4 regions of the Novosphingobium mississippiense genome follow, and region 3 is predicted to be linked to each of the others. Evidence: riboswitches for the same ligand, from Rfam matches in the RefSeq annotation. Region 3 holds a riboswitch; each other region holds the start of a gene.

Region 1 (7,541 bases), on a different replicon from region 3:
CGTTGGCGTCGGCCACGGCGGCCTGCGTATCCAGCGTGTGCGGCGGGGTGTAGCGCGGACCAACCACAAGCGGCAGGCGCAGCGAGAAAGTGCCGTTCGCCTGCACAACCGGGGCCTGATACTCGATCGAGATCAGCACCGTCTCACCCGGGCCGACATTGGCAACCATCGTCGTGAACATGTTGGGGCGCTGCTGTTCGACCAGCCCGGCCTTGCGGCCGCTGGCCTTCGCGGCTTCATACGTCTCGCGCGCCTTTTCACGCGGCTGGATGTGGCCGACGATCACCCGCTGGCCCACCACCATCTTCAGCGAGTCCACCGCCCCATCCTGTGGCAGCGGATAGAGGTAATGCGCCTCCATCCACGTGTCCGAGGTGTTGCGGAACGCCTGCGTCACCCGCACGCGGGCGACCTGCCCGGTCACCGTCATGTCCATGTCGGTGCCCAGGCGCACGGCGGGGAGGCTCCGGGCGATGCCCTGACCGGTCAGCATCAGGGTACCGGCCGCCGGGCCTTCGTCGCCATTGGCGGCAGCGTCGTCGGCATCGTCCGCGGCGACAGCGGCAGTGGTGTGAACGGCCAGCGCTACAGGCGCCGCCATCAAGAGCATGGCGGCGGGGATCAGGGCGCGGCGGAAAGTCAGGAAGTGCGGCATGACAGGCTCCTTCGTTGATCTGGCGATGATCTGGAGCCCTCCCTCTATGCGCAGGCCTGCCCGCACAGCCACGAGCAGTCTTGGCCACTTCTCGCCGTCCCCGTGCGGAATATGTGCGGGATATGCGCAATGCGCGGCGACCATTGACGAGATGTGCGCATTTGTGCGGAAATAGGCGGGCATGATTACGCCAGAACCCGACATCGCCGATTCCGCCGCCCTCTCCGCCGAGAATGCGGAGACTGCCCGCCTCGTGCGTGAGGAGATCGCCCGCCGCCGCATATCCCGCCAGGCGCTGGCGGACATGGCACGGATCAGCCTTTCCACGCTTGAAAAGGCGCTGGCCGGCAAGCGCCCGTTCACTCTGGCCACGCTGCTGCGGATAGAGGAGGCGCTGGGCGTGACCCTGCGCCCTGCCGACCCCGTCGCCCCCGCGCCGGCGGGCCGCGATGTCGCGCCCGATGACCTGGGCGCCTATGCGCACTCCGCCGTCGCATGGCTGGAAGGTTGCTATCTTACCCTGCGGCCCAGCTTCGGCACGCCGGGCGGTCTGTTCGCCTACCTGACCACGATCCGCTGGGACGCGGCCGGCGCCTGCCTGGCCTTTGCGGAATCAGGCCGATCCGACGGGCGGTTCGAGCAGACGGGGCGAGTTTCGATGCCCAACCTTTCAGGCCATATCTACCTCGTCACCAATGAGCAGGGGCAGTACCGGCTTGCCATCCTCTCGCGCCCGACGATCGACGGCGCGCTGTTCGGCATCCTGACCACGCTGGAGGTAGGCAAAGGATCGCAGCTGGTCCCCGCCGCCGCGCCGATCGCCTTGCGCAAGCTGGCCGAGGGGGAGGATCCCGCACTTGGACTGGTCATGCCGGACATGCCGCATTTCGCGCTCTATCGCGATATGCTGGGTCGCGCCGTGGAAGACGATTTCGCACGCCTGCACGCGCCGCCGCTCCCTGCGATCTAGGGCAGTTTCCGATCCGATTGCATCGGGTCTACTTGTCTAAATTTTTTGGTTTTTCACGATTTCCGAGTCACCAGGCGATTCCACCTGAGTAGAAAACGCTCGAGGGTCAGGCCTTGCGCCAGTGGAGCAACGCGATGGTCAGCCACGCCCCCACCGACAGGTGCGCGCACCAGGCCACCGCACCATAGCCACCGCCGAACGCCGCGATGTCCGCCACGAATGCCAAACCCAGCAGCGCATAGCCGCCTGCGCGGGCGGTGCGCGCCTGAGCTTTCGCCAGCACGCGCCCGGCAAGGTCGCGCTGGTGGCGCGACATCGACAGGGCAAGCGCGATGAACCCGCCCAGCGTCAGCAGGATCGCCAGAATGTGGATCATGCCCGCACCGCCCTGCCGCGCCGCGTGGTATTGCCGGCGACTGGCTTGCGCGAGCGGGCCGAGAGCTTGGCCGCGCCCAGTCCGAATATGACCGCAAGCCCCAGCATGACCAGATCGAACGAGACGAACAGCCGGTCCCCGCGCATGATGCTGGCCGGCAGGCCACGGCTGGTGGTAAAGGCGTTCACGACTGGAACTGCGGCATAGAGCAACGCGGCCAGCGCCAGCCCTTCCACCCAAGCGCGGGCAGCTGGGCGCACCAGCGCCCAGAGCAGCACGCCCAGCCAAACTGCAAACAATGTGTTGATCTCCCACTCCGGCCGATGCGCCAGGCCGGTGGGCACCACGCGGTTGGCCAGGAAATAGGCCGGAATGCCCGCGCCAAGGCCTGCGACCGCGGCGATATTCAGCCGTTCGACCAGCCGGAAACCGAAGTGGGGCCGCTGCGGATCGGGCAAGCGCTGGCGACGCTTCACCGTCCACAGCACCAGACCGGTACCGACCATGGCGGTGCCCGCAAGGCCGCTGAAGAAATAGAGCCAGCGCAGGGCGATCTGCGCAAAGCGACCGGTATGCAGCCCGATCATCACGCTTTCGGTCTGAAGTGCGGCGCCCTTCGGCAAGCTGCCGCCAAGGACGCGGCCGCTCGTGCCGGAGAACGTCAGCACGTCTCCGCGCGATCCCATCGCTTCGCCCGGCCCCCGCGTCAGCGCGACGGTTGCCGCCCTGTCGCCGGGGTTGTCGATCCGCACGAAGCCGACTTCGCGCCCGTCCCAATGCGCAGAGGCGGTCCGCATCAGCGGCGCGATATCGACCAGCGGCGCCTTGGTGCCGCTGCGCTCGGCCGCGACGGGCTCCCCGAAGACTTGCGCCTGGAACGTATCCGGCGCGGCGTAGTTCGCCAGGATGCCCCAGGGCACATACATCGCCATCAGCGTCACCAGACCGGTGAAGGTGATCATCAGGTGGAACGGCAGGGCCAGAACGGCAGTGACGTTGTGCGCATCCAGCCAGGATCGCTGCCCCTTGCCGAAGCGCAGCATGAAGAAATCCGCGAAAATCTTCTTGTGCGTGATCACACCCGAAAGGATCGCCACCAGCATGAACATCGCCGCGATGCCCACCAGATAACGCGCCCAGAGCACCGGCATGTAATGCAGGTCGAAATGGAAGCGATAGAGGAAGTAGCCGCCGCGCGTCTCCCGCGCGGTAACTTCATCGCCGTTTTGATCGACCACGGCCTGCGTCTGCGCATCGGCACCGTTGCCGGGATACCAGAACAACTGCGTGGTCGCGCTGCGCCCATTGGGCAGAGAAAGATACCAGAAGCTGGCGTCGGGCGCCTTGCGCTCAAGGAAACGGATCGCCCCTTCTGCCGATTTGACCGGATCGGCATCGCCGGTCACCTCCGGCTGCATCCAGCGCGTGATCTCGTCCTGGAAATAGGCCGAAGTGCCCGTCGCGAACATGGCGAACAGCAGCCAGCCGAGCACCAGGCCCGACCAGGTGTGGACCAGCGCCATCGATTGCCGCAGGCTATCCTTCACAGACGGCCTCCCGCATGCAGCGAAAGCCACAGCCAGCCGGCCATCACCGCTCCGGAAACGACCATCCCCAGCCAGAACCGCCCGATCGACCGCACGCCGAAGGCCACCAGAGCCAATGTCGCGAAGATCGCGAAAGACAACAGCGTGCCGGCCACGCTGGCCTCCGCGGCGGAAACGTTCAGGCCCTGCGCAAGGCCGCGTGCGATGCAGGCCGTCGCCAGCGAGGAGACGATATAGTTCGCCGGAATCGCGGCCGTCAGCCGGGCCGCGAGGTTCGCCTTGCCGATGCCGCTTGGCGGGGATGCCATGACTGCTTCGTTCCTCAGATCAATTTACCGGCAGGATTCGGCCGCTGGAGAGGGGAAGTTGTTGTTTTCACGCACACCACGTCCTCTCAAGCTGCTATTGCGAGCCATTCGCATTTTAACCGCTGCTAAGCGCTGACCGGGGCCGAGTCAATCGCGCCGTCCAAAAAGTTGCCCAAGGTGGATCGGCGCCGGAAGAGCAGCGGATCGGCGGCGAGGCTTGCGGGCCGGGGCCGCTGAGGCTAGGAGCCTGCCTGTCCGGCATCGCGGCGAAAGCGGCGGCGGCGGGCAAGATCGCGCCGGTGCCCCGCAAGGGGCTTAATACGGGAACACGGTCAGAGCGGCGCTGCCGCTCGAATCCGGGGCTGTCCCTGCAACTGTAAGCGGCGAGCGCGATGCACATCGCCGGCGGAACAAGGGTTTTCGCCGCAGCCACTGGGCCGGACGCTAAGTCATGCGGGGCCTGGGAAGGCCGTGCATCGTGCCGTGACCCGTGAGCCAGGAGACCTGCCGGCGTCGATGTCGCTCTCGCCCGGGTCCAGGGAATGGCCAAGGCACGGTAACTCTTCCGTCTGAGCGACGTGATGCACGCGGCCGGGGCCGCAACGGCATGCCACGTCGGGCGCCCGCGCGCCTGTCCGTCGTCGCAGCCGAGCGTCGCGTTTGGCTCGTCCGGACGCGGCGAGACGCTCCGCCCGCTTTCGAGTTACCGGCGCGCGGGAGAAGACCGTTGAGCAAAGTTCCCACCACCGTCATCACCGGCTTCCTAGGCGCCGGCAAGACCACGCTGATCCGCCACTTGCTGCAGAACGCCAAGGGCCGCCGCCTGGCGCTCATCATCAACGAGTTCGGCGACGTCGGCGTCGACGGCGAACTGGTGAAGGGCTGCAATGACGAGGCGTGCCCGGAAGACGATATCGTCGAACTGGCCAACGGCTGCATCTGCTGCACCGTCGCCGACGACTTCCTGCCGACCATGCAGAAGCTGCTCGACCGTGAGAACAAGCCCGATCACATCATCATCGAGACCAGCGGCCTCGCCCTGCCCAAACCGCTGGTGAAGGCCTTCCAGTGGCCCGATATCCGCACCCGCGCCACGGTGGACGGCGTGGTCGCGCTGATCGATGCCGATGCCGTGGCCGCCGGCCGCTTCGCCACCGATGAGGCCGCGCTTGCCGCCGCCCGCGCCGCCGATCCGATGCTGGACCATGAAAGCCCGCTGGAAGAACTGTTCGAGGAACAGTTGGGCTGCGCCGACATGGTCGTGCTCAACAAGACCGACCTCGTCGATGCCGATGCCCTCACCCATGTCGAGACGCTGGTGCTGGCCGAAACACGCCCCGGCGTGAAGATCGTGCGTGCCGATCATGGCGCCGTCGATATCGCCGCGCTGCTGGGCATCACCGCAGCGGCTGAGGACGATCTCGATTCCCGCCCCTCGCACATCGACGGGCTGGACGAGGATCATGACCATGACGACTTCGACAGCTTCGTCGTATCCGGCGGCGACGTGGCCGATCTCGACGCCCTGCTCGCGCGCCTCAAGGACCTGATCGCAGCGCACGATGTGCTGCGCGTGAAGGGCATGGTCGCGGTCGGCGGCAAGCCCAGTCGTCTGGTCGTGCAGGCCGTCGGCCCGCGCATCCAGCACTTCTACGATCGCGCCTGGCTCCCGCAGGAAGCGCGCCGTACCCAGTTGGTCGTCATCGGCCAGAAGGGGCTGGACCGCGCCGCCATCGAGGCGGGGCTGGCGGACGTTCTTGGTGCCGTAGACGCCTGATGCACCTGCTGTCCGCCACGCCGGGGACAATTTCCAACGGCGAGGAGGCGATCGACCTCGACCAGTCTCCCGGCGACATGGTGATCCTCACCGTGGCGGACAGCGAACTTGCCTGCTTTGCGGGCGCGGCGGCGCGTTTGCCGGAGGGCGCACCCCCCAATTCCACGCCAAGCGTCCGCCTCGCCAACCTGCTGCAATTGCGCCACCCCTACTCGATCGACCTCTATGTCGAGAAAGTGATCGCGAAGGCCAAATTCGTCTGCGTGATCCTGCTCGGCGGCAAAAGCTACTGGGGCTACGGCATCGACGAGATCGCCCGCGTCGCGCGCGAGAACGGCATTGCCTTCGCCGCCATCGCCGACGGGCGTGAGGCCGATCCCGCGCTCGATCGCGCCTCCACCCTCCCCGCCGAACTGCGCGAGCGGATGCGCGACTATCTGCGACAGGGCGGGACCGCCAATGCCCTCTCGTTCCTGCGCACCGCCGCCCGCGCGATCGGCCATGACGCGGGCGAGCCGGACGACCCGGTGCCGGTGGCCGACGCCGGGCTTTATCTGGCCGGCACCGAGCGTGCGGGCCTTACCGAAGTGCAGGCGGGCTGGGTCGAAGGTCGCCCGCTGGCGCTGCTGGTGTTCTATCGCGCACTGATGATCGCGGGAACGCTCGATGCCGTGGACGCCATGATCGCGGCGCTGCGGCAGCGGGGCTTCAATGTTGCGGCCGTGCATGTCCGCGCCCTGCGCGAACCTTTCGCGGTGGACTGGCTGGGCGGCCTGCTCGGCGAAATCGCGCCCGACGTGATCGTCAACGCCACCAGCTTCGCCTCCTCCTCGGCAGGCGACGACCGCAAGCCCGGCATTCTCGAAAAAGCGAACTGCCCGATCCTGCAAGTCGCCTACGCAGGCGTCGAGGAAACCGATTGGCAGGGCGCGGCGCGCGGCCTCGGCCCACGGGACCTCGCCATGAACGTGGCGCTACCCGAAGTGGACGGCCGCATCTTCACCCGTGCCGTCGCCTTCAAGGCGGCCGAGCGTTTCGACGACGTGACCCAGTGCGGCATCGTCGTCCCCCGCGTCGCGCCGGACCGGGTGGCTTTCGTCGCCGATCTGGCCGCCGCATGGGCCGACCTCCGCTGCAGCGCTCCGGCCGAGCGCCGAGTGGCCCTGGTGCTGGCGAACTATCCCAACCGTGACGGCCGCATCGGCAACGGCGTCGGCCTCGACACGCCCGCAAGCACCGCCGCCATCATCGCCGCGCTGGCCGAGGCGGGTTACGATATCGGCGATGCGCCAAGGGATGGCGCCGCGCTCATGCGGATCATGACCGGCGGTGTCACCAACGATCTTACATCGCTCGATCGGCCCGGCGAAGTCTCGCTACCGCTAGCGATATACGAAACCGCTTTCGCCGCGGTCCCCGAAAGCGCGCGCAAGTCCATGCTGGAGCGCTGGGGCGAGCCTTCCGCCGACCCCTTCGTGCGTGACGGCGCCTTTCGCCTACCGGTCCATCGCTTCGGCAAGCTCGCCATCGCGGTGCAGCCCGCGCGCGGCTACAACATTGATCCCAAGGCCAGCTATCACGACCCCGCGCTGCCCCCGCCGCACGCTTACCTCGCCTTCCATGTTTGGCTGGCGCAGGACTTCGGCGCGCAGGCGCTGGTCCATGTCGGCAAGCACGGCAATCTGGAATGGCTGCCCGGAAAGGCTATCTCGCTTTCGCGCGATTGTTTCCCGGAAATCTGCGCCGGGCCGGTGCCGCAGCTCTATCCCTTCATCGTCAACGATCCCGGCGAAGGCACGCAGGCCAAGCGCCGCATCAGCGCGGTGGTGATCGATCACCTCACTCCGCCGCTCACCCGCGCAGAGACTTACGGCCCGCTCAAGCAGCTGGAAGCGCTGGTGGACGAGT
Region 2 (7,541 bases), 1.9 Mb from region 3:
ATCCTTCTGGTCGCCTATTGCACCGGACACCTGTGATCGCCCGACGGGCACGATAAGGCCCGCCGGGTCGCGCATAAGCCACGAAGATCGCGTATCTTTGCCCGGACAGCGGCGCCTAGCCGCTGGTGACGGGCACGCCCCCCACCGCGGCGTCGACCATGACCTGCCATGCATCGTGCGCATCGCTGGTGCCGACGGAGTGCCCCTCCTCCAGCAACAGCTTGTGCCCGGCGGCGCACATCCCCGGCGTGGGAACGCGAAGCGCCTTGATCACCGCGACCACGGTGCTCTTGAGTTCTTCCTGAGTTTTCGTGTCGAGATGATCCCAATCGTCGCTTCCGCTTCTGGACTTTGCCAGTACCCGTGCGGCCCGTTCGATCAGCGGCATCGTGCTCTCCTTAGCAGGTTGCCAGGGCAGGCTATCACCTTGTTCGCGACCGTACAGCTAAAACGGAACCGGCGCCTGAAACGGAGTTGGAAATCGCCGGCTCCAGCGCCTGCAATCGCCAGCTGCGATTGAACGACAACACCGTGCGGGACAGCGGCGCGATGTCGATCGCCAGCGCGGCGGAAAACGGCATTCCCAGCGCGTGGGCCAGTGCCGCGCGCACCATCATCGGGTGGGTGATCGCGCAGACCGGCCCATCTTGCGCAACGATCGCATCCATCCACCTGCCGATGCGCTGGCAAGCCAGCGGCATCGATTCCCCGCCCGGCGCTCCGCCGGCCGGATCGGCAAGCCATGTCGCCAGTGCGGCCGGGTCGATCCCGGCGAAGGACAGCCCGCTCCATTCGCCATGATCGATGTCCGCCAGCGCCGGCTCCACGCTCGCCGTCAGCGCCATCGCCGCAACAGTCTCTCCGGCGGCGCGTGCCGGGCTGCAATGAACGCGATCGTGGAAGCGAGCGGCGACAGCCATCCCGGCCGCATCGCGCAGCCCGCCGTGGTCCAGCGGCTCCCCGGGATCGGGAAACCGACCCTGCCGGCTGGACGACGTAGCGGCGATACAGATCAGCAGAAGCGTGGTGGCCAAGGAGAAAAGCTCTGAAATCGTTGACGGGAGAAGACGCCGCGTCCTAAGGGACAGCGGTCAGGAACGAAGAAGCCGGTGTAATCCCGGCGCGGTCGCGCCACTGTAATCGAATGGCATTCACGCCGTCGAGAGCCAGACCTTCTTCCCGGCAACAGGTTTTCCAAGGGACGCGCAATCCCCAAAAGGAGCATGACGATGGCCAGCGCCGCAGTTTTCGACGATGCCTTCATTCCGGTGCAGGGCGGCAACGCCATCCCGATCGAGGATATCGCCCCCTGGGCCGTGCTGGGCACGCTTCTGGCCCTGATCTTCCTCTATTTCGTCAGCACCGAACAGGGCGCCTTCGCGCTGTTCCAGGGCATGTACGTGCACGAATTCGTGCATGACGGACGCCACCTCCTCGGCTTCCCCTGCCACTGAGATAGCACATGACCCGTAACCTGCTCTGGCGCGGGATGCTTGCCGGCATCCTGGGCGCGCTTTTGGCCACGCTTTTCGCGCGTGGCTTCGCCGAACCCCAGATTGACCGCGCCATCGGCTATGAGGAAAGCCACGCGACTCATCACCCCGGAATGCCGGAAGAAGAGGAACTCGTCAGCCGCGATACGCAGAAAGGCGCCGGGCTGATCACCGCGCTTGCCCTCTACGGCGCGGCGGTGGGCGGCGTGTTCTCGCTGGTCTTCGCCTATGGCTACGGCCGCATGAGCCACCTTGGCCCGCGCAGCTTTGCGCTTGTGCTGGCGGCGCTGACCTTCCTGCTGGTGGTCATCGTGCCGGCGCTGAAATATCCGCAGACGCCGCCTGCGGTGGGCAAGCATGAGACGGTGGCGCTGCGCACCGCCGCCTATTTCGCCATGATCGCCCTTTCGCTGGGCGCCGCCGTGATCGCCGCGCGCGTACGCAGCGCGATGGCGCGGCCCGGGCGCGGCTTCGACGCGACGCTGCTGGCGGTCGTTGTCTATGTCGGCGTGGTCGGCGTCGGCCAGTTCCTGCTGCCGGTGATCGACGAGGTTCCCGGCGATTTCCCCGCCGTCCTCCTGTGGAACTTCCGCGTCGCATCGATGGGGACGCAGCTGGTGCTGTGGGCCACAATCGGCCTCGCCTTCGGGCTCTGGGCGGAACGCGTGCTGCAGCGACAGCGCAACGCCTGACAGCGCCTGGGCGCCGACAACCCGGACGCCTCCTCACAATGCAAATGCCCCGCCCGCATACTGCGCGGCGGGGCATTTGCGTTTAGCCGGGTGCAGATGGCGGGACTCCTTCGAACTTGACATTGGATCCAAATTTACGATTATTGGATCCAATAATCGACGACAGGAGTGGATTCATGAACGGCGCGGCGCAAATTGCCACCACCGACAGCCCCAGCACCCAGATTCCCAAGGCTCAGACCTGGCCCAAAAACGCCTGGTACGTCGCCTGCATGCCGGACGAGATCGCGGACGGGCCACTGGGCCGCACGATCTGCGGCGAACGCATGGTGTTCTTTCGCGGCGCGGACGGTCAGCCCACGGCGCTGGAAGACTTCTGCCCCCATCGCGGCGCTCCGCTCTCGCTGGGTTTCGTGCGCGAAGGGCGGTTGGTCTGCGGCTATCACGGGTTGGTCATGGACTGTCTGGGCAAGGCGGCGGAAATGCCCGGGCAGAAAGTCGGCGGCTTCCCGGCCGGCCGCCGCTTCGCCACGATCGAACGCCATGGCTTCGTCTGGGTATGGCCCGGCGATCCGGATCAGGCCGACGCCGCCTGCCTCCACCCGCTGGAATGGGCGGATAGCGAGGAATGGGCCTATGGCGGCGGCTATTACCACATCGCCTGCGACTATCGCCTGATGATCGACAACCTGATGGACCTGACGCACGAAACCTACGTCCATTCCAGCAGCATCGGCCAGAAGGAAATCGACGAGGCCCCCGTCCGCACCCACGCGGATGCACAGGAAGTCGTCACCAGCCGCTTCATGGACGCGATCAAGGCCCCGCCGTTCTGGCGCATGGCGCTGCGCGGGGCCGGGCTTGACGAAGACGCCACGGTCGACCGTTGGCAGCTCTGCCGCTTCACGCTGCCCAGCCACGTCATGATCGAGGTGGGCGTGGCGCTGGAGGGCCAGGGCGGCTACGACGCGCCGGAAGCGGCCAAAGCATCCAGCATCGTCGTCGATTTCATCACGCCGGAAACCGAGACCAGCCACCACTATTTCTGGGGCATGGCGCGCCGCTTCGCGGTGGACGACGCGGAACTGACGGACACCATCCGCGAAGGCCAGCGCAAGATTTTCGGAGAGGATCTGGAAATGCTGGAGCGGCAGCAGGCGAACCTGCTGCGCTGGCCGGAACGGCGGCTGCTGAAGCTGAACATCGACGCCGGCGGCGCACGATCACGCCTGATGATCGATCGCGCCATCGCTGCCGAGAACGTGGCGCAGGTTTGACAGGCCGCACCCGTCCGCCGAAAGCAAGCCATGGACGTTGAAGGGGATTCCCAACCGCAGGGCGGACGCCGGCTGAAGCCGGGCCAGCACGTGATCATCTCGCTACGGCGGATGATCGCGGAAGGTGCGTTCCGCCCGGGCGAGCGGATTGCCGAGATCGCCACGGCCGAAACGCTGGGCGTATCACGCATGCCCGTGCGCACCGCCCTGCGCGCGCTGGAGGCGGAGGGGCTGGTCGAAAAACTGGGCGCGCGCGGCTATACCGCGCGGGCCCTGACCTCGGCAGACATCAACGGCGCGATCGAAGTGCGCGGTGTGCTGGAAGGCCTTGCCGCACGGCGGCTGGCCCTGCGCGGAATGACGCCGGCGGAGGAAACGCGCTTTGCCGATTGCCTTGCCGAAGGAGAGGCCATCTTCGCAAAGGGCACGCTGGGGCAAGGCGACGTGGACCGATTCCACGACTACAATCTGGCATTTCACACCCTGCTGGTGGACGCCAGCGGCAATCCCTCCATCGGGCAGGCGCTGGCCCGCAACGACCATTTGCCCTTCGCTTCCGCCGTCGCGCTGGCGCTGGAGAACGAACCGGCGGACGAGTTCACCCACCTCTGCGCCGCACACCGCAAACACGTGGCCGTGATCGCGGCGATCCGGCGCATGGACGCGGACGCTGCGGAACGCGCGATGCGCGACCATGCGCGCGCCGCGCTGGGCAGCGAACGGCTGTTCCGGCGCTTCTCCGGCGAAAGCTGAGAACAGCGCCTCGAGATTCGCTGCAGGCGAATTTCACGGCCACAATAATGCCCGCGCTGGCTCGATTGCCTTAATTCGGGCATTCTCCATCGATGGTCGCGTCGATTCCCAAGCCTACGGACGCCCTACGCAACTTGCTGGTGCGGCAAGTGCGTGCGGTCTTCAACGATCGCACGAAGGGCGAGGCGCCCGTAGTCCCTTCCGCCGATGCCCTGTTCCCGCCGGACAGCCCGATCCGCATGGTCCACGCCGATGTGGTGGCGATGATGGTGGGCGGAATGCGCGCGCTCCTGCTGCAGATGCTGCATCCCGTGGCGTTGCAAGGCGTGCTGGACCATTCGGATTTCCGCCACGATGTCGAAGGCCGCTTGCGCCGCACGGCACGGTTCATTGCCACCACCACTTATGCGCATCGGGATGAGGCGCTGAAAGCCATCGCCACCGTCAACGCTATCCATACCCGGATCACCGGAACCATGCCGGATGGACGGCCCTATTCGGCCACCGATCCACGCGTGCTGGCCTGGGTCCACCTGGCGGAAGCGACCAGCTTCCTCGAAGCCTATCTGGCCTATGCCGATCCCGACATGCCAGCGGCCGATCAGGATCGCTATTTCGAGCAAAGCGCCAGGGTCGCCGAATTGCTGGGCTGCGCGCCAGTGCCCCGAAGCCGGGCCGAGGCGTTCGCCCTCATGGCCGACATGCGCGACGACCTGGCCGGAAGCCCCGCCGCCCGCGAAGTCGCCGCGTTCCTGCTGGAGGGTGAGCCCGGCCGACGCCCTGGCACGGTGCTGCAAACGCTGGGCACCGCAGCTGTCGATCTGCTTCCGCCGTTTGCACGAACGATGCTGGGCATCGGCCGCCCGGGCCTTGCCGCCCTGCCCGTGCGCGCCGGCACCCGCGCCATGGCCGCTACGATACGCTGGGCATTTGCCGGAAAACGCTGACGCGTGATGCTGGGCCCGGCAGGATTCAGCCCGGCAGGCTGGCCGTCTGCCGCAGCCCCTCGCCCAACGCGAGTGCCGCCGAAGTGGCGAGGTTCATCGAACGCACCTGCGGCCGCATCGGAATGCGCACCCGCTCTGCACAGGCGTCAGACACGAACGCGGGAACGCCCATGCTTTCCTTGCCGAACAGCAGGACATCATCGGCCCGGTACTGGAAATCGTAGGCCGACCGATCGGTCTTGGTGGTGAACAACACCAGCCTTTGCGAACCGATGGAGGCCCTGAAAGCGTCGAAATCGGCGTGGCGCACGATCGTCACGTGGTCGATATAGTCCATCGCCGTCCGGCGCACGCGGCGATCGTCCCATTCGAACCCCATCGGTTCGATCAGGTCCACCGTCGCCCCCATACAGGCGCAGAGGCGCAGGACGGCGCCCACATTTCCGGCAATCTCGGGTTCGAATAGAGCAATACGCATTCGCGCCAATTGGCCGCGTTGCGCCCACCATGCAAGCCCGCTTTGCTGCGGGATGCGGGTGGGGAACTTGCGTCGCAGCTTCCGTCATGACGTTGGAACAATCGTTCCACGCCCGGAGAGAAGAACCCCGCGCAATCCGAGATAATGTCCAGTTTTCCATCGTATACGCGATCTAAGCCGGGCCAGTTTGACCGAACGAATGTCACAGGAGATACATACATCCGTTCTAGAAGCCCGCGTATCCTGCCACCCACCCTTGAGGTATCGAACAATGCGCAAGGCCGCATCCACTGCCCTTATCGCCCTGACCGCAGCGCTGGCCGCCGTGCCGGCCGCCGCCAACGAGCCCGTCACCCTTGTCCGCATCGACGACCAGACCGTGGAGCTTTCGCGGACGGACACGGCCTCGGCTGCGGTGTGGATCAGCACCGATACCGTGCTCGACAAGGGCGACCAGCGCTTCGCCGCTGCCAGCACGGATGCCAGGCTCACGCTGCCGATCCCGGCCAGCGAACGCCGCTACGTCATACTTCAGGGCAGGAACGGGAAAACCACGGTTGTAGCCGAACGCGTGCTGCCGCTTCAGCAGGGCAGCAACTTTCGCGATATCGGCGGCTACGCCACCCGGGACGGCCATACCGTGAAGTGGGACAAGGCCTTCCGCTCCGGCGCGATGCCGCTGCTGACCGATGCCGACTACGCCCTGCTGGGCCAGCTGCACCTCGGCGCGGTGGTCGATCTGCGCTCGATCGAGGAACGCGAAGTCGCGCCCGATCTGCTGGATGATCGCACCGGCGCACTGTTCCTTTCCAACGACTATTCGCTGAAGCCCCTGTTCGCGAAGATGGCCAAGAGTGGCGGCGAGAACATCTACCAGGGCATGGAAATCATGCTGGTTCCGCAGTTCCGCGCGCTGTTCAACCGCCTGCTGGCGAACGAGGGTGCGGTGGTCTACCACTGCTCTGCCGGGCAGGATCGCACCGGCATCGCCACCGCCCTGATCTACGACGTGCTGGGCGTCGACCGCGAAACCATCCTCAAGGACTATCACAGGTCGACCGAACTGCGCCGCCCGCAGTGGGAAATGCCCAAGGTCGATCCCGCCGACTTTCCGAACAACCCGATCCTGAAATACTACGCCGCCCGCGCCGACGGCCAGCCACCCAAGGCCGAACCGCTCTACACGCCCAGCGGCGCGTCGAACCTGGCGCAGTTCTTCACGTATCTCGACCAGCAGTACGGCGGCTCGGAAGGCTACCTGAAGCAGAAGGTGGGCCTGACCGACGCGGACTTCGCCAAGTTGCGCAAAACCATGCTGGACTGATCGTCCGGCCGACGCGGCCCTTCAAGACCGGCGGGCAACGCCCTGCCCGCCGGCGCGCCGCGCCCCTTGGTATCAGCGCAAGTTCTCGACCAGAAAATCCACGAACACCCGCACCCGGCGCGGGACGTTGGCCCCGCCCACGAACACCGCGTGGATCGGCTCGACATCCCCCGGGTTGAATTCCTCCAGCAAGGGAACCAGCCCGCCAGCGGCCAGTTCGGCCGCCACGCTGAACGCGCCGACGCGGGTGACGCCCACGCCATTGGCGGCAAGCTGGCCCAGCGTTTCGCCGTTGTTCGCCTCGATATTGCCCTTCACGCAGAGCACGAAGTCCTGCCCGTCACGGCGGAACGGCCAGGTCGGCTCGGCACGGCGAAAATTGAAGTTCAGGCAATTGTGCCCGTGCAGATCCTCCGGCGTGCGCGGGGTGCCATGGCGGGCCAGATATTCGGGGGAGGCCACGATCACCCTGCCGGTCTCCCCGATCTTGCGCGCGGTCAGCGCACTGTCCGCCAGCGGGCCGAAACGGACCGCGACATCGGCCTGGCCGCCCGCCACGTCCACCAGCGCGTCGGTC
Region 3 (7,541 bases):
ATGTGCAGATGAATCCTTCAGGCGGCGTGCGCGTGATGAAATGCCCCTTCACGCCATCGGGCCACTGGCGATAGGGCACCTGCCCTTCCTCGCTTTCCGCATGGCGCGACGCATATTCCAGAACGGCGCGCGCTGCCTCCTCGCCGGGCGTGAAGTCACCCAGCACATAGCCCACTTTGCCCGGCGCGCGGATGTGCACGGTGCAATGGCGCTGGCAGGCGAACAGGCAGGCCGTTTCCTGAACGGCCACGCCCTGCAGGCTTGGATCGGCAGCCTGCACCGCGCGCATCGCCTCCGCCAGCAACGCGCCGCCGCGCCGGCCGCCGTCATCCTCACGCGCTTCTGCCGAGAGCCGGCAGGTATTGCAGACGACCACCGACGGCCCCGGCGCGACGGCGCGCAGCATCAGAACTGGCTCCGGATGCCGAAGTAGACGGTGCGGCCAAGCTGGCCATAGCCGGCGACGGTTTCATAGTCCTTGTCGGTCAGGTTCTCGATCCGGCCCTGCAGCATCAGCCCGGGCGTGACCTGCCACTGCGCGCGCAAATCCAGCAACCAGTAATCGTCCAGCTTCGCGGTGCCGGTGGCAGCGTTGTAGCTCTCACCCGAATAGCGTGCGGCCAGGCTGGCGCGGATGCCCTGCGGCAGTTCCACGCCGCCCTCGATATTGGCGAGGTGACGCGGCACGCGCTGCAGCTGACGACCATAGGTGCTGCTGTCCGGCGTGCGGTCTTCCGCTTCGATCAGGCTGTAGTTGCCGTCCAGGAACAGCACGTTCCACTTGGCCGATGCTGCCAGTTCCAGGCCCTGCGCATGGGCCTTGCGGACATTGGCGTAGTAGCCGAAGCGCGTGGTATCGGTGCCGGGGATATAGCAGATGTCGGGCAGCGCGCCGGTGAACGGGCAGTAGGAAAAGTCGATCAGGTTGCGGGTATCGCGCTGGAACCAAGTGGCGGAAACGTGAAGCAGTTCGCCCAGGCTCTGTTCGGCGCCCACTTCCCAGCCCTTGGCCTTTTCCGGCTTGAGATCGGACACCCCGTAATCGCTGAACAGTTGATAGAGCGAAGGCGCCTTGTACCCTTCGTCATAGCTGGCGCGCAGCACGGTCTTGCCCTCGTTCGGGGTGTAGGCCGCACCGGCGCTGAACACCGTGTTGCCGCCGAAGCGCGACTGGTGATCGTACCGCGCGCCGCCATTGACGGTCAGGCCGGTCACCGGGCTGACGCGCAGTTCGCCATAGACGCTGTTGGTGCTCACCTTGTTGGGCGTGGCGGTGTAGAGCGCGGTGCTGTCATCGGGCGAGACCGTGGTCATGCGCTGCTCCTCCCGCTCGGCCCCGAACACGGCCTGCACCGCCTCGGAGAAGCTATAGGTGCCCTGATACTCGAAACGGCGTACGCGGCCGTGCGCGTCGAACGTGATCTGGCGAACGTCGCGCGTCGGGTCGTAATTGGCGCGGTCGGTCTCGGTCTGCGTCACCGCCACGCGGTTGACCAGCTTGCCGTCCAGCAGCGCGAAGTTCAGGCCGGCATAGCCCGACCATTCCTTGGTGCGGCCGAATTCCAGCGAATCCGCGTTGTATCCGTCGAAATCGTTGCGCGAATTCGACCAATAGCCCCTGAGGTCCAGCGAGACGCCGGGCGCCAGGCGAACGGTCGCCGTGCCGCTGGCGGAAGACCGCGTGAAGCCGTCCGCCTCGGTACCCTGATCCCACGCGGAAATCCCGTCAGTGGTGAAGCGGGAGGCGGAAACGCGCCAGTCGATCATGTCCGATGTGCCGCCAAGCCCGGCGCGGGCAGACACGGTGTCATGCGTGCCGGCCTCCACCGCGAAGCTGCCTTCCAGCGGCTCGGTCGGCTTGCGGGTGGTGACGTTGACGACGCCGCCGATGGCATCGCTGCCCCACAGGATCGACTGCGGGCCGCGCAGGATCTCGATCCGGTCGATATCGTCGGTGAACAGGGTGGAATAGCCGTAGCCGCCCGCGGTCGAGGATGCGTCAGCCAGGCGCATGCCGTCGATCACCATGACCGACTGCCCCGCATCGGCGCCGCGAATGCGCAGCGACGTGGTGGTGCCGTAACCACCGTTGCGCGAAAGGCTGATGCCGGGGGTGCGCAGCAGCACATCGGTCACCGCGATCGGCTGCGCGGCCACGATCTGCTGATCGTCCAGAACCGTGATCGTTTCCGCCACGCGATCGGCATCCACGGGCGTGCGCAGCGCGGTAACGACGATACCGTCGGCGGTGCCCTCGGCAGCGGCATCGGCAGCTTCCGCAGCATGGCCGGTGGCGGGGACAAGCGCCAGTGCAAGCGGGCTGGCGGCGGCGAGAATGCGGTACTTCATCGTATTTCCTTCGAAACAGTCGTCGAAGCCCCGGCGGTTCGGCATCTGGACGAAGGACAGGCGCAAAGCGCTCCGGCAAAGGGGCCGGACGACGGGCGGCGTCCTCCACCCAGGCCGGTGGCCGGCGGAGCGGTGGCTGTCGTCGCGCGAGGAAACACCCCCGTTCACCCGGCACACCCTGTCCGGACGAAGAACGACCGCGACGGGCAGGTCTCCTGGCTTGCGGGTCGGTGCCGGTTCAGCCGCCTTCTCGGGAATTGCGCCGTTTTCACTGGCCTGGCTCCCAATGGCGAAATGGCCGAACGGCTCGCCGCTTACAGTTGCAGGGGCAGCCCGGGTCTTGCACCCGTGTTCCCTTTTGATCCCCTTGCGGGGAACCTGTCGCGGCGCGGCAACTATCGTGCGGCAAGCCGGCTGGCAAGTGTGCGAAGCTTGCGCCCCTGCGCAAAGTGCCATAGGCGGGACGGCGCAAGGGGTGCCCGAAAGGGCTTAATCGGGAAGCCCGGGCCCGCGGGAAACCCTCGCGGCAGGCCGGCACTGCTCCCGCAACTGTAGCCGGGGATGCGCCCCGCCAGATGCCATTGGGGCCGCGAGCGTTCATGCTTCCAGGCTTTCGAGAAGGCGGCGGACAGGCGCGACGATCCGGCAAGTCAGGAAACCGGCCCTTCGCCGTCGATCCTTCGCGCGGGCGGGATGCACCGGGCGGACGAGGCGGGGTTCCATCGCGGGATCCGCCTTGGCGAGACGACAAGCCGCATGTCGTTTCGAAGGGAGCCCGTACGCAATGACACCGATCCGCTGATCCTCGCCGGGGCGATATCGCCCCCGACACCTGTCGCGCACGCGCCTTCCCTTCCAGCTCGCCGGGAGACAACCGTCATGAACACTGCCGCCAAACCTGCTTTCGCCCGCCCCGCTTCAGATAGCCCCGCCTCCAACCGGCTGCCCCTTTGCATATTCGCCGCGCTGGCCGTGCTGATGCTGGCAACGCGCAGCCATTCGCTCAGCCACCTGGTCCACTTGCCCGATACCGACCTTGCCAGCTTCTTCGTGCTGGGCTTCTTCGTGCGCCGCATGGTCGCCTTCGCCGCGCTGTTCATGCTCGGTTTCGCGATTGACGTGGTGGTGATCCAGGTGCTGGGCGGTTCGGGCTTCTGCTTCACGCCGGCCTACTGGATGCTGCTGCCCGCACACGGTTTGCTCTGGCTGGCCGGCCGTTTCGCCGCCGCCCGCTGGGGCGATCGCCTCTCCGCCCTCCCCGCGATCGTCGCGCTGCTGATAGCGGCAAGTTTCGCAGCGAATCTGCTGACGAGCGGGGGATTCTATTTGCTCGGCGGCCGCTATCCCGATCCGACGCTGGCCGGCTTCCTGCCACGCATCGCCCGCTATTTCCCCGGCGTCCTGCTGGCCACGCTGCTGTGGTCCGGCGTTGCCGCGGCACTCTGGGCACTCGTGGTAACCGCGCGTCCCCACCTGCGCATTCGGCCCCATCGATGACTGCCTGTCCCGCGCTGTTGATCGCCGCGCCCGCGTCGGGCCAGGGCAAGACGCTGGTCACCGCCGCCCTCGCCCGGCGCCATGCCCGCGAAGGGCGGCGCGTGCGCCTGTTCAAGTGCGGGCCGGACTTTCTGGACCCCATGGTGCTGGAAGCCGCCAGCGGCGCCCCGGTGCATCAGTTGGACCTCTTCATGGTGGGCGAAGCGCAATGCCGCGCCCTGCTGCACGAGGCGGCGCAAGAGGCCGACCTGATCCTGATCGAAGGGGTGATGGGCCTGTTCGACGGCGATCCTTCCGCAGCGGACCTTGCCCGCCGGTTCGGCCTGCCGGTGCTGGCGGTGGTCGACGGATCCTCGATGGCGCAGACTTTCGGTGCGCTGGTCCACGGACTGGCCAGCTATCGTCCCGATGTGACGCTGGCGGCCGTGCTGGCCAACCGCGTGGGCAGCGCCCGCCATGCCGAACTGCTGGAAGGCAGCGTACCGCCCGGCATACGCTGGCTGGGCGCAATGGCGCGGGATGGCGGGATTACACTGCCGGAGCGGCATCTGGGGCTCGTGCAGGCCGGCGAAGTGGGCGACCTTGCCCAGCGTCTCGATCGGGCCGCCGACCTCCTGCCCGAAAGCGCGCTATGGCTGCCGGCTGCCGTGGATTTCCCGCCTTGCGCCGTCGAAACCCCCTCAGCCGCGCTGGCGGGCCGTACCATCGCCGTCGCCCGCGATGCGGCCTTCTCCTTCATCTACCCCGCCAATCTGGCCGTTCTGGCAAGCGCCGGCGCGCGGATCGCATTCTTCTCTCCGCTGGACGATTCCGAACTGCCGGAATGCGACGCGCTCTGGCTGCCCGGTGGCTATCCGGAACTGCATAGGCATCGCCTGGCCGCGAACGCATCGATGCTGGCCGCGATCCGCGCGCACCATGCCGCCGGCCGGCCGATGCTGGCGGAGTGCGGGGGAATGCTCTACGCCTGCGAGACGCTGGACGACGGCAAGGATGGCCAAGGCCGTGCGCCATTGCTGGGCCTGCTGCCCGCCCGGGCGACGATGCAGCCCCGCCTTGCCGCGCTGGGAATGCAGCAGGCGGAGATCGACGGACAGCGGGTGCGGGGGCACACCTTCCACTACTCCACGCTCGATACCGCGCTGGAGCCGATCGCCCGCGCCAGCACGCCCGATGGCCGCCCCGGAGAGCGGGTGTTCCGCCACGGCGCCCTGACGGCCAGCTACATGCACCTCTACTTCGCGTCCGCGCCCCGGCTCGTCGCGGCGCTATTCGGCGCTACTGCACTGGAAGCACCCGTAAAGTCCGGTTGACTCCGCCGCGTGCAAAGGCACTAAGCTGGCGCATGTCCGCCGATCCGCAGACCATTGCCGCCGCCCGTCAGGCCTTGTCCTCGGGCGATCTCGACCGGGCCGAAACGCTTGCCCAATCGGCGCGCACGGTGCCCGCGCTCGCACTGGACGCGGTGGAGGTTCTGGCGCTTTCCGCCAAGGCCCGCGGAACCGGCGATCGTTTCGAAGCGCTGCTGCGCGAAGCCATCGCCCTGGCGCCCGATCGGCCCTGGCCGCGCGACGATCTGGCCGAATGGCTGCACGATACCGGCCGGCTGCACGAGGCCGAGGCCGTGCTGCGCGAAACGCTGATCGCCCAGCCAAACAATGCCAGCGCCCACATGCGGCTGGGCAATCTGCTGAGCGAGCGTGAGGAGCTGGTCGAAGGGGCCGAGCACTTGGAAGCCGCGATCCGCGTGGCCGGGCGGCATCCGCAGCTGCTGACCAACCTGGGCCGCAATCTGCAACGTCAGGGCCGACTGGACGAGGCGGCACCGCTGCTGGCCGATGCCGCGCGGGCGATGCCGGAGGCTCTGCCGCCGCTGGCTTGGCTGGCCGAACTGGAGGAACAGGCCGGGCGGTTCGATCGCGCTTCCGCCCTGCTCGACCGGGCCGAGGTGCTGGCGCTGCGGCAGGGCACCGACGTCACGCTCCAGCGCGTAACCTTGCTTTCGCGCACCGATGGCTGGGAAAAGGGCCTCTCCATGCTGGAGGCCGAAGCCGAACCTTCGGGCGCGGCGCGGCTGCTGCGCGGCCGCCTGCGCGACCGGGCGGGCCGCAAGGCCGAAGCGTGGGACGATTTCGTCGCCGGCAAGGCCGCGCTCGCCGCCGCCGCCAGCCGCACTTATCCCGCCCGCGCCGTGGGCGAACTGATCCAGCAGTGGCAGGATTTCTTCACCGGCGACCGCTTCGCCGAATTCACCCCGGCGCCGCGCCGCAAAGGCGTGCCGCAGCCGGTCTTCGTGCTGGGCTTCCCGCGTTCGGGCACCACGCTAACCGAGCAGGTGCTGGCCAGCCATTCGCTGGTGCGCGCGGGCGGCGAACTCCCGTTCGGCCGCGAACTGGCGGAAAAGGCCGCCGGGTTGACCGCAGGCGCCTTCCCCCGCCATCCCGATGCGGTGACCGAGGAGCAGCGCGAGACGCTGGGAACGCAGCTGCGCGATCACTACCTCGCCCGCGCCGAACGCTATGGCCTGCTGCGCGAAGGGGCGATGTTCTTCACCGACAAGATGCCGCTGAACGAGCTTTACCTGCCGCTGCTGCAACTGGCCTTCCCGCAATCGCCGGTGGTGGTGGTATCCCGCGATCCGCGCGACGTGATGATTTCCGCCATGAGCCACGATTTCACGCACGGCTTCGCCTGCGGCTACCGGATCGAGGATCTGGCCCTGCACTATGCGCGCATGGAGAAGCTGACCGGCCACTGGATCGAGACGCTGCCGGTTCCCGCGCACGAGCTGGGCTACGAGCATTTCGTGGCCGATCAGGAGCAGGAAACCACCGACCTGATGGCCTGGCTGGGCCTTGATGCGGAGGCGGCGCAACTGAGCTTCCACACACTGGGTCGCCACGCACCGACGCCCAGCTACGCACAAGTGCAGGAGCCGCTCAACCGCCGCTCGATCGGCCGCTGGAAAGGCTATGCCCGCGAACTGGCACCGGTGCTTCCGGTGCTGTCCGAAGCGGTGGAGCGCGGCGGCTACGCCGCCTCGGACAGTCCCGAGGCCAGCGAAGGCGCCAACGACCCGACGATCAACTGAACGCCGCCCGGCCCACGCACCACCATGCGCGCGCCAAGGCGCTTGAGCGCAGCCTCGTCGATCACGGCGGGATCGGCCAGATCGATCCAGACACGGCTTGAGGCCGAACCTGCGGATGTGACATTGCCCTTGCCGCCCAGCGCGGTCAGCCACGGCGCCGCATCCACGGCAGGGGCCGCTTCGGCCTTTGCCGCCGTTGCTGCGGCGGCGCGCAGCGGCCCGGCCGCCTCACGCATCTCGCTCGCCACATCGTCCGCGATCGGGCCGACGACGACTTGCAGCGCGCCCGGCGCCGGGCGGATCAGGCCACGCGCGCCAAGGGCCTTGAGGCGCGGCTCGTCCACCGCTTCGGAATCGTGGAGGCGCAGGCGCAGGCGGGTGGTGCAGGCGCCGATCTCGGCCAGGTTGCCCGCGCCGCCCAGTGCGGCCACGAAGGCCGCACCCCGGCCGCCTTCGGCAGGGGCGAAGGAACCCAGTTCCTCGCCCACCGGCTCATCCTCTCGGCCCGGCGTCTTGATGTCGAAACGGGCGATCGCCCAGCGGAACGACGCGTAATAGAGCAGCGAATAGCCCGCGCCGATCGGCAGCAGCAGCAGCGGATTGG
Region 4 (7,541 bases), on a different replicon from region 3:
TGCCTGAGCTGTCGACCACGGCGGTGTTGAGGCTGTTGTAGTAGCGCGATCCGGTCTTCTTGACCTCCACGCCCAGCGATGCCGGGCCGGCATTGCCTTCCACGCGGCCGCCGAAGCTGTAGTGCGGCACGCCGCCTTCCATCTTGCCCGAAGTGGCTGCGTAAGTGGACGCGCCGGTTTGCACGTCGTCGCGGATGTTCGACCAGAGGTAGGACCCGAACAGATAGGCGGAAACGTGCTTGTCGGGCCGGAACGAGACACTGCCGTCGATCCCGTAGCGGTCCACGGTGCCGAGGTTGGTGTACGTGGAGGTCTGCGTATCGGGGTTGTAGGCCGAAGACAGGCGGTTGGAGAAGATCGTGTACCAGCCCGCGAGCGATGCCTGGAACATTCCGGAACGATAGCGCAGGCCCACGTCGAAGTTGTCGGTGGTTTCCGGCTTGGGATCGGCGGAACCGTCCGAATAGTAGAAGGCGTTGGTATAGAGGTTGTCCGTACCCGGAACCTGCAAGCCCTTCGAATAGTTGGCATTCATCGACAGCGACGGCGTGAAGTCGTACGTGAAGCCCACGTTCGGCAGCACGCGGCTATAGTCGAACACCTTGTTCTGGGGCGCTGCGTAAGTCGTGGTCAGGCTCGCCTCGTAAGCAGCCAGGCTGTCCGCATCGGCAAGGCAGTTGACCGAGCCGCTGCTGTTGTAGGTCACGCAGTTCTGCGTCAGGTTGCGGCGGAAGAACGGCACGCGCACGCCGGCGACGACATGCAGCGCATTGTTGACGAAATCGCCCGAATACTCGCCCGAAACCTGGTTCAGGATCGCGTAGGACAGCCGATCGCGCTTTTGCAGGACATTGCCGTTCACATCGGTCAGCGCATCGCCGGTGTTGAAGTAGTTCGATGCGAAGCCGTTGGAATCGAGCGTGCCCAGTTCGCCGGTCTGGCGATGGCGGCCGCGATCGTAGGTATAGGCCACGCGCACGCGCTGGTTGTCCGAAAGGTCGTAACGGAGCGAGGCGATCACGCCGATGCGGTAGGTTTCGGTCTGGCTGGGGGCCGAGAGGCGCACCGAATCCAGGGTATCGCCGTCACCGTTCAGGTCCACCCCGCCGAAGTAGGGCGTGCCGTTGATGTAGCCGCTGGCGATCGTGCTGCTGTAGCTGCCTTCCTTGGCCACTACCGTGCCGCCGCCGTTGGCGGAGGTGTACTGGAAGTAGGGATCGACCGTCAGCGTCAGTTTGTCGCTCAGCGTGAAGCGCGAATTGATGCGGATGTTCGCGGTCTTCGACGGGTTGTAGCGATATTCCCAGGCCGATCCGCAGGAACTGGCGGCGTCCGCCACGCCGTCGGTGCCGGCCGGGATCGTGCAGCGGGCGACGGTGTAGGCGTCACGCTCGTCGGCGTTGGTGGGGATGCCGCTGGTGTTGGTCAGCGCCCAGTCCGATGCCATCGTGTTGTGGTTGACGTTGTAGTGGCCCGAGATCGCAATGAAATCGCCGTTGCTGCCCAGCGGCTGGTAGACCTTGGCGTTGAACTGCGTCTTGTTGATCTCTCCCACGCCGCCGTAGAGCGCATCGTAAGTGTCCTTGGAGGCAGAGAACCACGCACGGGTGCCAGATGCGTTGAGGTCGCCGGTGTTGATCAGGCCGAACACGCGCATCTTGCCGTAATCGCCGATGGTGCCGACCATGCGTGCGCCGAATTCGTGGCCGGGGTCGATCGAGCGGTAGTTCACGGTGGAGCCCGAGGCGGCCGCCGTGGGGGAATCCACATCGGTGGTGCCGAGGTTGACGTTCACCTGTTCGATCAGTTCGGGATCGAGTTGCTGATTGGTGTAGAGCGCGTAGTTGCCGGTGTCGTTCAGCGGAATGCCGTCGAACGTCTGCGAAATGCGGGTATCGTCGAAGCCGCGGATCATCAGGCTGCCGCCCGAGGAGCCGTAGCCGTCATAGCTCTGGAAGCTGACGCCCGGGATCAGGTTGATGATTTCGTCGATGGACTGGCCCGGCGTCTCGCGGCCGATGACTTCCTTGGTCAGGACCTGCTTGGCCTTGGGGGTGTTGGGGATTTCCACGCCGGCAATATCGCCCGGGGCGGTGCCGGTGACGGTGATTTCCGACTTCTCGAAATCGAGCGAGCCGGTCGACTGGGCGCGGGCCGGGGCGGAACCGAGCGCGCAGGCCACAGCGAAGCCTGCCGCGGATGCGGCAAGAACGGAACGTTTCTGCATTGGATGTACGACCTCAATTGCGGTGCCCGCGAAGGGCATCATGGCTGCAGCGTGCGTCTCCTGGCCCCCGGAAGCACAATCGTCCGCCAACGGTCGTCTTCAGGCAGCCTGAGCATCGCTGCTGCCGAAGCCTTAATCGTTTGAATATGACAGTGTCGAGACATCTGCTGCAGAGTTAGCCAATGGGAAAAGTAAAATCCGAGTAGTGATGCCTTTGTGCAACTGCAGTAAATCTTATTACTTGATAATTTCGATATTATTTCGTTTATATTGTCGATTATAGCCATGTGGTAAAGTTGGGGCTACACGTTGAAACCATCTAATTGTTGCGAATCGTGCTGTCGGAAATGCGGATTGCCGCCGACATCCACCCTTTGCGCGGTTGGCTACACTGTGAGTGGCACCGAAGGTAACGACCTGGGCCAATGGGCAAGGGCGATCGTCGTGCCATTGCTTTGCTGGAGGACGGGCGACGGAACGGCAAATGTCCTGTCGTGGGAACGCAAGGCCGGGCCGTTGGTTCACGAAGCAGCAATGGACTGGAAGAGGAATTCAACATGAGGCTTCGGGTACTTTGGACCGTTTCGTTCGCGGCGCTGGCTTTGGCCGGGTGCAAGAAGGAGGCGCCTGCTGCCAATGACGCGGCGACGACGGCGCCCGCTACACCGGTGGTGCCGGGAATGGTGCCGGGCGTCGAAACGCCTGCGCCTGCCGCCACGCTGGATCCGGCGCAAACTTTCGCCAACGCCGCGGCCGCGGGTGACGCTTTCGAGATCGAGATTTCCAAGCTTGCCATCGCCAATGGCCAGTCGGCGGCGGTGAAGCGCTTTGCCAACAAGATGATCGACGCGCACACCCAATCCACCGAAAAGCTGAAGCTGGCCGCGGGCAAGGTTTCGCCGGCCATCACGCCGGACGCCAGCCTGAGCGATGCGCAGAAGCAGACGCGTGACGCCCTGAAGGACCTGAAGGGTGCGGATTTTGACAAGGCCTATGCCAAGGCGCAAGTGGACGCGCACCAGACGACGCTCGACGCGGTGAAGGCCTATGCCGCCAGCGCTGATGCGCCGGCCCCGCTGAAGGATTTCGCGAAGGCCCTGGTACCCATCGTCACCGCGCATCTGAACATGGCCAAGGCCCTGTAAGCAGCGAGGTTGTGCCCCCGGGGCACAGGCTCTGCCAGGATTGAAAAAGCCGCATGGCCGATGGTCATGCGGCTTTTTCGCGCCGTGCCGCTATTCGGCCGGGGCGGGGATGCGGCTGGCCGTGCTTTCCGGAGAGGTGGGCCCCAGTTCGTCGGCCGCGAAGTCGTCCACCGCGATCACCTCCGCCACGGCCGCATCGGCGGCGCGCAGGCTTTCAAGTTCCTCGTCGGTGATAAGGCCTTGCCCGTGGGCCTTGTCGAGATCGCGGACGCGTGCCTTGCGCAGGCGGTCGTGGACGGGCTGGGTCGCAACCGTCTGGCGGAACGCCTCGGTCAGGCGACCGACCGCTTCGTCCGCGCCGCCGATATAGACGTTTTCCACCAGACGGTCGCGCGCGGGACAGGGTTCCAGAATGATATCGGCGCACTGGCGGATCACGCGGTCGGAGGGGCCGTTGCGGCGGCGGCCGAACGGTTGGATGAACAGGCGCAGCATCCAGCCTACGGGCCGGGCCGGGAAATTGGCGATGATTTCGGCAAAGCGCTGCTCGATGGTGGCGAAGCCGCTTTCCATGCACCAGGCCAGCAGCGGCAGGTCGTCGTCCTGCCGGCCCTCATCCTCCCACCGCTTCAGCGCGCCGGACAGCAGGTAGAGTTCGGAAAGCACGTCGCCCAGCCGGGCCGAGAGCAGCTCGCGCCGCTTCAGCTCGCCGCCGAGGGTCAGGAACGCGATGTCCGAAACGAAGGCGAAGGCCGCGGCATAGCGGCTCATCTGCCGGTAATAGCGTGTCGCCTTGCCGGCCTTTGGTGCTGGGGCGAACATGCCGCCGCTCCAGTTGCGGACGAAGGCACGGATCGCCGTCTTCAAGGCGTGGCCGACATGCTTCCACAGCACCCGGTCGAAACTGGCCAGTGCCCGGCTGCGGTCTGTCTCGCCTACCGCACGGATTTCCTCCAGCAGATAGGGGTGCGACCGGATCGCGCCCTGTCCGAAAACCATCAGGCTGCGGGTGAGGATATTGGCGCCCTCCACCGTGATGCCCACGGGAATCGCGCGGTACTGGCTGCCGAGGTAATTGCGCGGCCCCTCGATGATCGCCTTGCCACCGTGAACGTCCATGGCGTCGTTGATGACCACGCGCATGCGTTCGGTGGCGTGGAGCTTGAGGATTGAGGATATCACGGCCGGATGGTTGCCCTGGTCCAGCCCGGCGCAAGTAAGCCGTCGCGCGCCATCCAGCAGGTAGGCATTGCCGGCGATCCGGGCGAGGCGTTCCTGGATGCCTTCGAACTTGCCGATCGGCAGGTTGAATTGCGATCGCACGCGGGCATAGGCACCGGTCGTATGCGCCGCGAAGGCAGCTGCCGCGGCCGAGAGTGAGGGCAGCGAGATCCCGCGCCCGGCGGCCAGCGCGCTCATCAGCATCTTCCAGCCCTGGCCCACGCGGTCCGGTCCGCCGATCACGTTGTCCAGCGGGATGAACACGTCGTGCCCCTCGTTCGGGCCGTTCTGGAAGGTCTGCATGGAAGGCACGTGACGGCGGCCGATGGTGACGCCGGGCAAATCGGTGGGGACAAGCGCCACGGTTATGCCGATATCGTCCGTTCCGCCCAGCAGGCGATCGGGGTCGTGCAGCTTGAAGGCCAGGCCAAGGATCGTCGCCACCGGGCCCAGCGTGATGTAGCGCTTGTGCCAGTTGAGGCGGATGCCGATCACCTCTTCGCCGTTCCATTCGCCCCGGCAGACCACGCCTTCGTCGATCATTGAGGCCGCGTCCGAGCCGGCCTCGGGGCTGGTGAGGCCGAAAGCGGGCACCTCGCGCCCATCGGCTAGGCGCGGCAGCCAGTATTCCTGCTGTTCCGGGGTGCCGAAGCGCAGGATCAGTTCGCCCGGCCCCAGCGAGTTGGGCACCATCGTCGTCACGGCCGTGGAGACCGAGCGGCTGGCGATCTTGCGCACGATTTCGCTATGCGCGAAGTTCGAGAAGCCCAGGCCGCCGTGCTCCTTCGGGATGATGATTCCGAAGAACTTCTCGCGCTTCAGGAAATCCCACGCTTCGGGCGGAAGGTCGCGGGTTTCCCAAGTCATCCGCCAGTCGTCGATCATCGCGCAGAGTGTGTCGACCGGGCCGTCCATGAAGGCGCACTCTTCCTCCGTCAGCGTGGCGGGCGGAACGGCCAGAAGCTGCTCCCAGTCCGGATTACCGGTGAACAGCGCGGCGTCCCACCAGGTGTTGCCGGCGTCGATCGCCTCGTTCTCGGTGGCGGACAGCGCGGGAAGCGCCGATTGCACGAGCGACAGGACCGGCCGGGTCAGGATTTCGCGGCGGGCGGCGGCGGCAAACTGGGTGGCACGCGACATCGGATGGGCTCCTTCTCCTGCCGGTCACAACGCCTGCGCATGCCGAATTGCTCCCGCGTTCGCCTTCATCCGCGCTTGCCTTGCGGTGTCCCGCGCTGTAGCCAGCCGCGGTTCGTCCATAATCGATATGGGCGGGCAAGATCGCGCCGGTGCCTCGAAAGAGGCTTAATAGGGAACGCGGTGAGAAGGGTTTTCCCTTCGAATCCGAGGCTGTCCCTGCAACTGTAAGCGGTGAGCGCGATGCATATCGCGGCAGGGCAAGGACGCCTGCCGCAGCCACTGGGCCGGACGCTAAATCATGCGGGGCCTGGGAAGGCCGTGCATCAAGCGATGACCCGTGAGCCAGGAGACCTGCCGGCGTCTGGTCGCTCTCGCTTTGGTCCAGGGGATGGCCAGGGCCCGGTATCTTTCCGTCTGAGCGACGAATGAGCGGTGAAGGCCGCATCGGTTCGCGTGACGGTCGCCCCGGGCGTCCGGCCGTTGACGCGCGCCGACCGTCGCAGACGGCACGCCTTCGCCCCCAGTCGCAGACGCCGGGGGAATACGAATGACTTTCTACATGAATGCGCTGCGCGCAGGCTTATTGGTGGGCGCCGCCTTTACCGCTGCGGCGGCCCATGCCGAAGATGCGCCTGCGGCGCCAGCCGCCGCCAGTGGCGCGGGAACCGGTGAGGCCGCCGAAATCCTCGTCTTCGGGCGTGGCGAAGCCAAGATCGGCACGGCCCACGCCGCCAGTGAGGGAACGGTAGGCGGATCGGACCTGCTGGTCCGCCCGCTGCTGCGTGTGGCAGAGCTGCTGGAAGCGGTGCCGGGCATGGTTGCCGCACAGCACTCCGGCAGCGGCAAGGCCAACCAGTACTTCCTGCGCGGCTTCAACCTAGATCACGGCACCGACTTCACGACTTATATCGATGGCGTGCAGATGAACCTGCGCACCCACGGCCACGGGCAGGGTTACCTCGACCTCAATGGTCTGATTCCGGAGATCGTCGCGCGCGAGGATTTCCGAAAGGGGCCGTACCGCGCAGACGGCGGCGATTTCGCATTGGCCGGCGCGGCCTACATGACCACGATCGACGGGTTCGAGCGCCCGTGGCTTTCGGTGGAAGGCGGATCGTACAATTCCGGCCGTCTTGCCGCCGGCGGCACGATCAAGGACCTGGGCGGCGGCGACCTTACGCTGGTCGGTCAGGCCAAGCGCTATGACGGGCCCTGGGAGGAAGCCGAACACCTGCGCCACTACGCCGGCTTCGCGAAATATGCGATGCCCTTGGGCGAAGGTACGCTTCAGGCCTCCCTCCACGCCTATCACGCGACCTGGCGGCCGACCGAGCAGATCCCCGAAAGGATCATAGGTTCGGACGTCTGCGAGGATGTGTTCTGCTCGCCCGATCCCTCGGCACGCGGCCGCACGACGCGCTTCGTCGGCAATATCGGCGTTACCCAGAGGACGTGGAGCGCGAACGTCTATGCCCAGTACTACGACTGGAACATGTATTCGAACCCCACCTACGCCGATCCCGATGGCACCAGCGCGCAGATCGACCAGTACGACAAGCGCTGGGTGACCGGGCTTACCGCGCGCAAGCAATGGCAAGTGGCCGACAGTCTGGAACTGAGCATCGGCACGGAAAACCGCTACGATCACATCGGCAGCGTCGGGGTGAACCGCACGGCCGACCGGCAGTTCCTCTATTCGCTAGGTCGCTACCATGTGGAGGAGCTTTCCGGTGCGCTCTATGGAGAGGCGACGTGGAAGCCGCTGCCCGGTTTGCGGCTGACCGGCGGCCTGCGCGGTGACTACTATC

The links. Region 3 has a riboswitch for cobalamin ahead of WBP06_RS13170 (TonB-dependent receptor plug domain-containing protein). Riboswitches for the same ligand answer to the same signal wherever they lie in the genome.
Region 1: another riboswitch for cobalamin. It lies ahead of cobW (cobalamin biosynthesis protein CobW); the one in region 3 lies ahead of WBP06_RS13170 (TonB-dependent receptor plug domain-containing protein).
Region 2: another riboswitch for cobalamin. It lies ahead of WBP06_RS04350 (CbtB-domain containing protein); the one in region 3 lies ahead of WBP06_RS13170 (TonB-dependent receptor plug domain-containing protein).
Region 4: another riboswitch for cobalamin. It lies ahead of WBP06_RS18670 (TonB-dependent receptor); the one in region 3 lies ahead of WBP06_RS13170 (TonB-dependent receptor plug domain-containing protein).

Annotation. Positions count from the first base shown of each region.
Region 1 is NZ_CP147003.1:2,105,417-2,112,957, reverse strand. Features, by position in the region: gene WBP06_RS27785 (marine proteobacterial sortase target protein) at 1-655, opposite strand, end outside; gene WBP06_RS27780 (multiprotein-bridging factor 1 family protein) at 837-1,625, shown strand; gene WBP06_RS27775 (DUF3325 domain-containing protein) at 1,732-2,001, opposite strand; gene WBP06_RS27770 (PepSY-associated TM helix domain-containing protein) at 1,998-3,548, opposite strand; gene WBP06_RS27765 (hypothetical protein) at 3,545-3,856, opposite strand; cobalamin riboswitch at 4,137-4,383, shown strand; gene cobW (cobalamin biosynthesis protein CobW) at 4,584-5,633, shown strand; gene cobN (cobaltochelatase subunit CobN) at 5,633-7,541, shown strand, end outside.
Region 2 is NZ_CP147001.1:916,079-923,619, reverse strand. Features, by position in the region: gene WBP06_RS04360 (hypothetical protein) at 116-388, opposite strand; gene WBP06_RS04355 (histidine phosphatase family protein) at 423-1,034, opposite strand; cobalamin riboswitch at 1,049-1,194, shown strand; gene WBP06_RS04350 (CbtB-domain containing protein) at 1,230-1,454, shown strand; gene WBP06_RS04345 (CbtA family protein) at 1,463-2,185, shown strand; gene WBP06_RS04340 (Rieske 2Fe-2S domain-containing protein) at 2,362-3,462, shown strand; gene WBP06_RS04335 (GntR family transcriptional regulator) at 3,493-4,215, shown strand; gene WBP06_RS04330 (oxygenase MpaB family protein) at 4,308-5,162, shown strand; gene WBP06_RS04325 (tRNA (cytidine(34)-2'-O)-methyltransferase) at 5,188-5,640, opposite strand; gene WBP06_RS04320 (tyrosine-protein phosphatase) at 5,912-6,964, shown strand; gene WBP06_RS04315 (LysR substrate-binding domain-containing protein) at 7,037-7,541, opposite strand, start outside.
Region 3 is NZ_CP147001.1:2,785,029-2,792,569, forward strand. Features, by position in the region: gene WBP06_RS13165 (DUF1636 domain-containing protein) at 1-406, opposite strand, end outside; gene cobT (nicotinate-nucleotide--dimethylbenzimidazole phosphoribosyltransferase) at 1-2, opposite strand, end outside; gene WBP06_RS13170 (TonB-dependent receptor plug domain-containing protein) at 406-2,349, opposite strand; cobalamin riboswitch at 2,537-2,746, opposite strand; cobalamin riboswitch at 2,806-3,031, shown strand; gene WBP06_RS13175 (hypothetical protein) at 3,229-3,846, shown strand; gene WBP06_RS13180 (cobyrinate a,c-diamide synthase) at 3,843-5,159, shown strand; gene WBP06_RS13185 (sulfotransferase) at 5,192-6,937, shown strand; gene nagE (N-acetylglucosamine-specific PTS transporter subunit IIBC) at 6,877-7,541, opposite strand, start outside.
Region 4 is NZ_CP147003.1:25,680-33,220, forward strand. Features, by position in the region: gene WBP06_RS18655 (TonB-dependent receptor) at 1-2,227, opposite strand, end outside; gene WBP06_RS18660 (DUF4142 domain-containing protein) at 2,785-3,372, shown strand; gene WBP06_RS18665 (acyl-CoA dehydrogenase) at 3,463-5,733, opposite strand; cobalamin riboswitch at 5,864-6,107, shown strand; gene WBP06_RS18670 (TonB-dependent receptor) at 6,281-7,541, shown strand, end outside.